2 linked regions of the Ancylothrix sp. D3o genome follow. Each later gene encodes a partner of the first gene's protein in a complex. Links are inferred from orthologs where the notes say so. Each region holds a gene or a part of one and is shown on either strand. Other genes may lie near its edges.

Evidence for each region. The genes of interacting proteins can lie anywhere in the genome.
Region 2: the proteins of hisH (region 1) and hisF are in contact, whole or in part, in a crystal structure (PDB 6RU0), measured with the Thermotoga maritima proteins. The link is inferred for Ancylothrix sp. D3o from one-to-one orthologs. Residues at the interface, in WP_004080484.1 of Thermotoga maritima: Asn15, Arg18, Arg22, Arg117, Leu118, Pro119, His120, Met121, Gly122, Trp123, Asn124, Asn134, Gly135, Tyr136, Tyr138, Val140, Tyr158, Glu180, Lys181, Ser182, Ser183, Lys184, Ile185; in WP_004080486.1 of Thermotoga maritima: Met1, Leu2, Ala3, Arg5, Ser40, Glu41, Asp45, Glu46, Ala70, Glu71, Ile73, Asp74, Ile75, Pro76, Phe77, Asp98, Lys99, Ser122, Gln123, Glu161, Thr195, Leu196, Asn247, Arg249, Glu251.

The regions. Positions count from the first base shown.
Region 1 is NZ_JAMXEX010000017.1:132-5,047, reverse strand. What follows is about bases 2,002-4,705. They hold hisH (imidazole glycerol phosphate synthase subunit HisH), read left to right. Parts: upstream 2,002-2,890; coding sequence 2,891-3,520; downstream 3,521-4,705. Other genes in these bases: NG798_RS21665 (hypothetical protein), read left to right, coding at 3,692-4,612; NG798_RS21675 (peptidase C15), read right to left, coding at 2,296-2,826; NG798_RS21680 (circularly permuted type 2 ATP-grasp protein), read right to left, coding at 2,002-2,125. Outside these bases: NG798_RS21685 (alpha-E domain-containing protein), read right to left, coding at 1-660; more of NG798_RS21680, read right to left, coding at 692-2,001. UniProt on the Escherichia coli protein: IGPS catalyzes the conversion of PRFAR and glutamine to IGP, AICAR and glutamate. The HisH subunit catalyzes the hydrolysis of glutamine to glutamate and ammonia as part of the synthesis of IGP and AICAR.
Region 2 is NZ_JAMXEX010000016.1:96,803-102,256, forward strand. Bases 1-2,842 are described here. They hold hisF (imidazole glycerol phosphate synthase subunit HisF), read right to left. Parts: upstream 1,886-2,842; coding sequence 1,115-1,885; downstream 1-1,114. Other genes in these bases: NG798_RS21555 (hypothetical protein), read left to right, coding at 1-187; NG798_RS21565 (hypothetical protein), read right to left, coding at 574-861; NG798_RS21575 (response regulator), read right to left, coding at 2,233-2,682; NG798_RS21580 (ATP-binding protein), read right to left, coding at 2,715-2,842. In the rest of the region: more of NG798_RS21580, read right to left, coding at 2,843-3,917; NG798_RS21585 (Coenzyme F420 hydrogenase/dehydrogenase, beta subunit C-terminal domain), read right to left, coding at 4,215-5,423.

The DNA of each region.
Region 1 (4,916 bases):
AGGGGTGATGCGGTGCTGACATTTGCGATACATTTCATAAGCACTGGCGGAACGAAGTAATGCTATCCACTGAATTTCATCAAAGGTGGTTCCCACATATTGCACGGAAGGTAACAAAATAAAATACTTGACATCCAAAATGCGAGCGGTTTTGTCGGCGCGTTCTAAAAGCCGGCCCATGTGCCCAAAATTCCAGCCTTCATTGTGTGTCATTGTGCCGTCCATGACGCCGGCAAATAAATGACTTGCCATTTTTACTTCGCTATAAAAATCATGCAAGTCTAAGACTGATTGTTTGGGGGCTGCTTCTTTTACCATCATGTAAAATGAGTTGAGTTGTTCCCACATTTCTGAGGAAATAATTTCTCGAATTGAGCGAGCGTTTTCTCTGGCAATTTGTAAGCAAGAAAGGATTGAGTTGGAATAGTTTCTGTCGAAGGTGAGAAACTGAATTACATTTTCTGCGGTGGCTTCGCCGTAGCGTTCTTTAAAGGCCGGCATATCGCCAGCGGTGATAACTAAAGGCTCCCATTGAGTACGCGAACCGGGGGGAGAATCTAGCAATAAATTGAGGTTAACATCTATAAAACGCGCGATGTTTTCGGCTCGTTCGACATAGCGGTTTAACCAATAGATTGAGTTGGCGACACGACTTAACATTTTTGATTTATCCTCCTAAGTTTTGGGGCTATTAAGGTGTTAAAACCCAGGTATCTTTTGAGCCGCCTCCTTGGGAGGAGTTGACGACTAAGGAGCCTTTTTTAAGGGCAACACGGGTTAATCCGCCTGGGTTGACATAGATTTCTTTGCCATACAAAATATAAGGCCGCAAATCAACGTGACAGCCGGCAAATTCATTGTCTATGAGTGTAGGAACTCGTGACAAACATAGGGTAGGTTGACCGATATAATTGCGGGGGTTGGCTTTTATTTTTTCGGCAAATTCTTGACGTTGTTCTGGGGTGGCGTGGGTTCCTACAAGCATTCCGTAACCTCCGGCTTCGTTGGCGGCTTTTAATACCATTTTATCGAGGTTTTTTAGGACGTGCTGGCGGTGTTTTTCTTCCCAACACATATAGGTAGGAACGTTGGCAATAATTGGTTCTTCTGAGAGGTAATAGCGGATCATTTCTGGTACATAGGCATAGATGACTTTATCATCGGCTATGCCGGTGCCCATTGCGTTTGCAATTCCAACTCTACCGGCTTGATAAACTTCTACTAAACCGGGTACTCCTAATAGTGAATCGGGACGAAATGCTTTAGGATCAATAAAGTCATCATCAATGCGCCGGTAAATAACATCAACTCGTTGTAAGCCTTTGGTTGTCCGCATTTGTACATAGCCGTCGGAGATGACTAAATCGCGTCCTTCTACGAGTTGAACTCCCATTTGTTGAGCGAGGAAGGAATGCTCAAAATAGGCGGAGTTGTAAATACCTGGACTGAGAACAACAACGACTGGATCGGGTAAATTGCTGGGGACAAGATTGAGGAGGGTTTCTAACAGGTGGCTGGGGTAATCATCGACCGGCTGCACGTTCATTGTGCGGAAAACTTGGGGAAAGGTGCTTTTCATTACGCGCCGGTTTTCTAGCACATAGGAAACGCCAGAAGGAACGCGGAGGTTATCTTCTAAAACATACCAGGTTCCGTCTTTGTCGCGTACTAAATCGGTGCCGGTGATGTGACACCAAATGCCGGCCGGTGGTTTTAAGCCGATGCAGGGTTTTAAAAAGCCTTTTGCTGAGTTGATGATTTCGGCGGGAATTATGCCGTCTTTGATAATTTTTTGGTCGCCGTAAATGTCTGCAATAAAGGCATTGAGGGTAAAAATTCTCTGTTTGAGTCCGCGCTCAAGTTTTGCCCATTCTTGGGCTGAAACTATGCGGGGGATGATGTCAAAAGGAAAGATGCGCTCGGTGCCTTCGCTGTCGCCATAAACGTTGAAGGTGACTCCGAGTTTAAATAGGGCTATTTGTGCGGCTTGTTGCCGGCGTTTGAGTTCTCCTTCAGGTAGGGAGTTTATTCTTTCTATGAGGGGTAAAATTTCGGGGCGTGGTTTGCCCTTGGCGATGAATAGTTCATCATAAAAGTCACCGGGATCGTAAGTTTCAAAACGCACTTTTTTTGCTCCATTTTTTTAGTTGTTTTACCGGCTTTAGGGTGGCTATTGTCTCCTTACTCTGGTATAGAGTGTGGGGGGATTTTATAACTGTAGCCGGTAATACCGCGAGAAGTTGGACAAGGATAAGTTTTTTAACAAAATTGGCTGGGGGAATGGGGAGAAATAAGTCAAGCGTATTTTTGCGGAGGTTGATAAGAAAGTTTGAGCCGGTGGAGGAGGGTTACAAAGTCGGCAAATATGGGGCAGGTGTTTTCTTTGGTTAAAACCGGCACATGGACAAAGATACAGGGGGTAGATGGGTGTTTTTGCAGTTCGTTTAAGGCTGAATAATAAAGGGCTTCACAAACAAATTTTCCGGCTTCGTGGCTAATTTCTGTGGAGGGTAAATCTGCTACTAATTGTTCAAGATTGACGGCGGTTAACAGCACGTTGTTTTCGTTGGTAGCACGCGATTCTACGGTTAGTTTGGTGCGACTTTCTGCCATGCCGCAACAGACTACTATATCGGGGGTGGTTTGTTTAAGTTTGGCGATAAGTTTAGCGGGGGCTAGGTCAAAATCAACGGGTAATTTTCTTAAGAAAATGGCTTTGATAAAATCGGGGTGTTGGGAAATTAATTCTAATAAATCATCGGAGGCGTTAGATTTATGATGTGTAAGCCAAATATCAAAGGAGGTTAACAAAAGCTTGGGGTTCATAAGAAGGCTGATTAGGTAGTATAATAGTTGGAGGTTCTAGTAATAGTATAAGGGAAAAAAGGCTATGCCTGTGATTGCGGTGATTGATTACGATATGGGAAATTTGCACTCGGCGTGTAAGGGTTTGGAAAATGCGGGGGGAACTCCAAAAATTACGGATGTGCCGGCAGAAATTGAGCAAGCGGATGCGGTGGTTTTGCCTGGGGTGGGGGCTTTTGATCCGGCAATTCAACATTTGAGATCGCGGGATTTAATTGGGCCGGTTAAAGATGCTATTGCTTCGGGAAAACCGTTTTTAGGAATTTGTTTAGGGATGCAAATTTTGTTTGATGGTAGTGAGGAAGGCAAGGAACCGGGCTTAGGTATTATTCCGGGTGAGGTTCGCCGGTTTAAGCCTGAACCGAATCTCACAATACCTCACATGGGCTGGAATCAATTGGAGCTAAAACAGCCTGATATCAAGCTTTGGGAGAATTTAGGGATTGAGCCTTGGGTATATTTTGTGCATTCATACTATGTAGAGCCGGCAGACCCAGCGGTGAAAGCGGCAACGGTGACACACGGCAGCCAAACGGTTACGGCAGCAATTGCGCGAGATAATGTAATGGCGGTGCAATTTCACCCAGAAAAATCATCGAGTGCAGGGTTACAAATGCTGGCAAATTTTGTTCACCAATTGAATAAACCCGAATAATAAACCTTTGCCGGTAGACCGTTAATTTTAGCGGTTTGATTATGCCAGTGAGGCCCGAAAAACCCGGTTTATTAAATAAACTGGGTTTTCAATTGTGGAGGTTTAGATAACAATTAAAAGCCCAATTGGTGTATAATTAATTCTTAAGAAAATATAGTTAGGAAAGCCTCAATGACACGCTTTCTTTATGACCAATTTGCCAAGGATCTACTGACGGAACTTTTAAAACCTTTTGGAACGGTTCAAACCGGCAAGAATTTGGCAGGAGAAGTGAGACAAATTGATGTATTATTTTCGCCTTCAGCAGAGCCGGTGGATACAACTGATCTGGGACTTTTGGCAATTTTGGCGGCAAAAAGTGCCGTATTTGAGCCGTTTCGCAATGCGATAAATGCGGCGGATATCCGCAGTTGTATGAGCAAAGTCTTTGATTTGTTTGCCGATCAAGAGCGAGTTGCTAACCGTGAAAACCGTCGCTTAAATGAGGCTGATTTACCTCAGCTTTGGATACTTTCGCCAACAATTTCTGGGTCTTTGTTAGAGAAATTCCGCGCCACCCCCGATGAAAATTTACCAGCGGGTATTTATTTGATGGGGGAGGGTTTAAAAACGGCACTTGTGGCGATTCACCAATTGCCGGCGACACCTGAAACTTTGTGGTTAAGAATTTTAGGCAAAGGAACTGTGCAAAAACAAGCGATTGCTCAGTTAGTCGCTCTTCGAGAAGATAATCCTTTCCGGCAAAACGCGCTAGAATTGCTGTATAACTTACGGACAATTTTAGAGATACGTCAAAATATTGATCGAGAAGATCAGGAGTTGATCATGGAACTTTCACCGATTTACTTGGAACGGCTAGAAAATGCTACTCAGCAAGGAATTCAGCAAGGAATTCAGCAAGGAATTCAGCAAGGAATTCAGCAAGGAGAACGGCAAATGGTTGAAAGTTTACTGGAAATAAAATTTGGTTCAATTGATGAAGAATTATCCCAAATTATTGAGCCTTTAATTAAACTTCCAGCCCGCGAACGCAGCTTGCTGATTATGCAATGTTCCCGCGATGAATTGTTAGCTAGACTGAGCCAGTCTTGATAAGTATTGACAGCCGGCAATGCCGGCTTTTTTTATTTTAGGCTAAATAATTTATCTTTTCTTGGTGGTTAAAACGCAAGCGGTGATGAAAAGAGTAAAGCTGATATAGCCTATCACCGTCAACCATTCTTGCCAACTGCCGGAAAGAGTCATAAAGGAATCACTCATTATCTCAACCTAAAAATTCACGCAACTTTTAGATTTTAACTCTATCCGTGAAACCCAAGAAAGCCGCTTTTTTAAATAAACCGGCTGGGTGCATCTCACTTTTGCAAATGGTTCAAAAAATGTTAAGCTGAAAAAG
Region 2 (5,454 bases), on another replicon or contig:
AAAAACCCTGCGCTGGATTAAAGCTCGAAAAGGCTTGAGTCGCCATGAAAAATTCTGGTCAGCCTCCGCCTTTGTTGCCACCGCTGCCGGTGCTGTTTTAAGTTATCTCCTTCACTCTCCTATGCCCCTCGTCTTTGCTTTTGCTTTTGATGCGGTTGCTGTAGCCTTGCTAGAAGAAGATGAATAAAATGCCGGCAAATTTATGGTTCATTGTTGAGGGCCGGTGAGCGGTGAACCATTTAAAACATCATTGCTGATCCTGATTGATTATTAAATGCCGTTTCACCCAGCTTAGAAAAACGCCAAAACCAAGCAAAATCAAGTTTAATTTGAAATTGAATCCTGAATATAAAATTCAAAATTGTTATAGTGGAGCTAAGCGGATTCGAACCGCTGACCCCCTCAATGCCATTGAGGTGCTCTACCAACTGAGCTATAACCCCTTGCGGTGTGCTTAATCATATTGTCACAACTTCCTCAAAGATGTCAAGCGTTTTTGCAAATTTTTTTTGTAATTTCTTGAAATACTGATCCTGGTTAGTTTTGGAGCAGTTACAGCGCCGGTTGAATTGTTTAAGGATGGGTTGTCGGCACCTCGGTAAAAAACGGCGCATCCGTCTGGTAAACCCAGCTAAGATATTCCACCTCAGCCGAATCTTGAAGATAGGATTGCTGAGTCAGTTCGGTAACATAACCCACATAACCCCCCATCAAAAAATAAACCGCTACCATAGCCGCCGCCGCAGATGCCACCAGAGTACCGGCCAGCATCAAGGCAAACTCCCGATGTTGCACGGCTTCCTGCATCAGGTGCAGCGACCAAGCCACCAAACCAATAACAATAACAAGTATTATGAACATCTCTTTACATAATTTAACTATTGTTATCTTGACATATCGTAGGGGTTGTATCAACACTCTTGGGTAATGAAAACCCTTAAGCGTTTGTTAAGAAATTATTACAAAGGGCAAGCGGACGGGGGGATATTGTGTGGTTTTCCCTATGGCTATTGCCCCTGAGCAGCCTACTATGGGGCAACCCCAGGGGAATTGGCCCGACAACATCATCCCCCAGATGTGTAAGGCCAAATAATCAGCTTGTGGGCCGCTGTTTTTAGGCGCGCCGCACCGGCATTTTTTGCTCGCTCAAATAATCCTTAATTTCTCCCACCGTCAACTGACCGTAGTGCAGCAAAGAAGCCAGCAGAGCCGCCTCAGCCTTTCCCTCACTCAACGCCTCATAAATATGATGACAATTGCCGGCCCCCCCAGAAGCAATCACCGGCACCTCCACAGCCTGAGCAATTGCACGAGTTAGCTCAAGGTCATAACCGGCCTGAGTTCCATCAGCATCCATACTCGTCACCAGCAACTCGCCTGCACCCCGCTTTACCACCTCAGAAGCCCAAGCCAGCGCATCAATGCCCGTGTTTTCTCGACCCCCGCGCACATAAACATCCCACCCCGGATTAGTTGGGTCTGTCCGCCGGCGAGCATCAATCGCCACCACAATGCACTGATTGCCGAAACGTTCGCTGGCCCGGTTAATAAAATCTGGTTCCCGCACCGCCGCCGAATTGATACTTACCTTATCGGCACCGGCTCTTAACAATTTTTTAATTGTTTCTAAGTTTTGAATACCGCCACCCACCGTCAGCGGAATAAACACCTGCTCTGCTGTCCGGTAAACCACATCAAAAATAATATCGCGGTCTTCGTGAGTGGCCGTAATATCCAAAAAAACCAACTCATCGGCGCCGGCCTTATTATAAACCTGCGCCAACTCCACCGGATCGCCGGCATCGCGCAGATTAACAAAATTTACCCCCTTCACAACCCGACCGGCCTTGACATCCAAACAAGGCAAAATTCTTTTCGCCAGCATAAATTTTTACCAACACCTGAAACAACATAAAGCGCTTGCGTGCCAAAGATTTTACTACATGGTGACCACTTAAATATTTTGAAAAAGACATTTTATAAATTAACTCATTTTGTTGTGATCATCACTCCAGAAAAGCTGAGCCAAAGGCAGGATAACGGCCAATTAAATCGCTCAATTTCCGCTCCAAATTAGGGAAAATAACCGTTTCAAAATCAACAAAAATAACTGCCTTATCCTGAGACGCAGGGCTTGAATTTTCACACTTAATTGTGGGCAAAAAAAAGAAAGATTAAAAGAGGCTGGCTTGAAAAGCAATCGGCGGGAGTTAGCACCCTTGGGGATAAAATTTAATGGTGATATGGCTGGTGTCCATCCCCGCTTCCCAATGGGGGTAGTTCGACGACATTAAACCAGTATTTGCTGAGGGTGAGCATAACATCCACTAAGGCATCAAAAGTCATGGGTTTGGTAATGAATGAGCTTGCGCCTCCGTCGTAGGCTTGTTTTATGTCTACTTGGGCGTTGGATGTGGTGAGAACAACGACTGGAATTCGCCGTAAGCTTGGGTCTGCTTTTATTTCGCCAAGAGCTTGTCTGCCATCTTTTTTTGGCATATTAAGGTCGAGTAAAATAATCGTCGGTCGCGGAGCATTTTCGGGGTTGGCGAATGCGCCCCTTTGGTAAAGATAATCGAGGAGTTCTTCGCCATCTTTTACGCAGTAAAGCACAGCGGGTAATTTGATTTCTTCCAAGGCTTCGCTGGCAAGTAGCTGATCATCTGGATCGTCATCTGCCATGAGGATGATAATTTTTTTTTTGTTGGAGAAGTTCACGTTAGTTGTCCTTTTTTGGTTTGGTTGATGGGTAAGGTAATGATGAAGGTAGAGCCTTCTGTGGGTGAGCTTTTGGCGGTGATGGTGCCGTTGTGACGCTCTGCAATTTTACGACAAATGGCGAGTCCTATGCCGGTGCCGGTGTATTCACTGCGTGCGTGTAAGCGTTGGAAGGGGATAAAGATTTTTTCGAGGTATTTTTCATCAAATCCTATGCCGTTATCTTGGACGAAGATTTGCCAATATTCCTCGATTTCTGAAAAATTGCCGTCTGGGTTTTTGTAGGGGTGGCTATAAATTTTGATGTGGGGCTTTCCTCCGGGTGGGGTAAATTTTAAGGCGTTGTCAATAAGGTTTTGCAACAGTTGACGCATTTGGGTAGGATCGGCTTCTAGGGTTGGCAATTCTCCGATTTCTAGCTTGGCATTTAACTGTTCAATTCTGACTTCGAGATCGCCTTTGACTTCTGAGATAATTGTAGCGAGGTTAACGGTTTTCATGCCGCTGGTTGGGGTGTTGATTCTCGATAGAGTCAGCAAGTCATTGATGAGAATTTGCATTCGTTTGGCGGCGTTTTGCATTCGCTCTAAATAGTCGCCGGCTTGTTCGTTTAAGGTTGTGTCGCATTTTGTTTTGAGCCGGTCGCCAAAGGTGAGAATTTTTCTGAGGGGTTCTTGTAAGTCGTGGGAGGCAACGTAGGCAAATTCTTCGAGTTGCCGGTTGCTGGTTTCGAGTTGCTCCATGTAGGCTTTTAAGGCTTCTTCTATTTTTTGTCTTTCTAATATTTCTTTTTCTAATTCTCGGTTGATGGCTTCTAATTTTGCTGGGCTTGGAAGGGCGAGGGCTTGTGGGATAATCGGGATGAGTTCTAAGGCTGTGTAGAGGGAAACAATGGCGGTTATAGCTTTGATAATTCCTGAGAGCCAGTAATCAGGATTCCATAATGTCCATACTTCCATAAAGTGGGTAGTGCCGCAGGCAATGATAAAGGCTCCAAATAACCAAAATACTTTGGGAAAGGGTAGGTCTTCTCTTTGTCTGACAAAGCAAATGAGGATGACGGGTATGGAATAATAGGCGAGGGCAATTAGAGAGTCAGACGCAACATGAAGCCCCACTAAGCCGGTTTTCCACAGGTAACAGTGTCCGTGTGGCATGAATGGTGTTGCTCCTAGCAGTTGATGTGACAATTCGACCATGATTTTTTATTGAAATTTTGGGGTTGATTTGGATGAGGTTGATTTTTATTTGCTATTGTGTTATGGCCTTAACTAAGGGCAGCCGGTATTAAAAGTTTTTGGTTTTTATGGATTTAATTTTTGCTGTATCTCCGTCGGCTGTGAATATTTTACAAAATTTGGGCCTTAAAAACAAGTTTTAATAATTTTTGTTAATAAAAGCCATAAGGGATTATGAGGAAAGACAATCTTGATATTTTTTGCATAAAGAAAGTAAAGGGTGCGTATCAAATTGGATGATAAGCACCCAATCAGTGTTTAAGCTTTGGGTAATTTATATTGACTGACGATTTTTTTGGCGTAGTCGGGAACGTGATTTTCTAGTTTTTCTGGGTGGTTGCGTTTGACATAAAGATAGTTGCGGGTGAAGTGAGAATCAATGGAAAATCGGGCGTATTCTAACCCTTTGGGGCCGATTTTTTCGATAACAACTCCCATCATTTTTGCTGCCCACATGGGGAGGGTGACGGCTTTATCGTAGGCAGGAATGCTTTGTTGAACGGCGGCTTTTCGGTCGCCAGAGGAGGTGACTGGTTGGGTGTCAATTTGATTTTTTACGAGGTCTAACATTTCTTGGCCGGTGTCGTTGCGAACGACGATCCATTGCCAGCCAAAGGGCGCTCCCATATAGCCTACGACTAAATCGGCAAGGGAGTTGACGTAATCAAAACAACTCATGCAGGAGGGGGCAAATACGTCTTTGAGTTCTTTGGTGTTTAGTCCAAAGAAGGGGACTTTTTCGATAGAGCCGTCTTCGTGTTTAAAGTGTACTTGGAAATCCTGCATGAATTCGTAATAAACGACGGTTGAGGGGGATTTGCTGGTGGTGTCTAGGAATTTTTGCAAACCGGCTCGACTGACGTTATCGACACAGGGTGTGCCTAAAACGTAGAGTTTTTCTAAACCTAGTTTTTTCTCGACGGCGCGTAAGGCTTGAATTTGGCAGCCAACGCCGATGACAAGAAGGCGTTTAAGGCCGGATTTTTCGATTTCTTCTAATACGGAAAGGTTGGGGGATAGGGTGGGTTTATTGACTTTTGCGGCGAGCACTTCGGCGGGGGTGCGGGCGATGACCGGCATGGGTTGAAAGCGGTCTTCTTTGGTGTTTTGGACGCAGACGACGCCTTCAACTATGCCTTGTGTGAGCATTTCGCAGGCGATGCTGCTGACGATGCCTGTCCATTGTGCGCCCTCGATGGGTTGTTTTTTGCGGGCGGCCATCATGTCTTGATGAACGCCAAAATAGAGGTCGTTGGGGTTGTCTAGGTTGCGGCTTTGTCCGTGTATTTGTTCTTCGAGTTCGCTTATTTGTTGGTTGATGAAGGCGCAGGCTTCCTTGACATAATGCACATAATATGTGTCACAAAGGCCGCATTCGCTGCATAGTTCTTTGGCGGGGCGGATGCTTCCTGGTTTGAGGGCTTTGGCTTTTTTGTGTTTGTCGGGTTTGGGTGCTAGTGAGGTCATTGAAAGTTGTTCTTTTATATTGGTCTTGTCT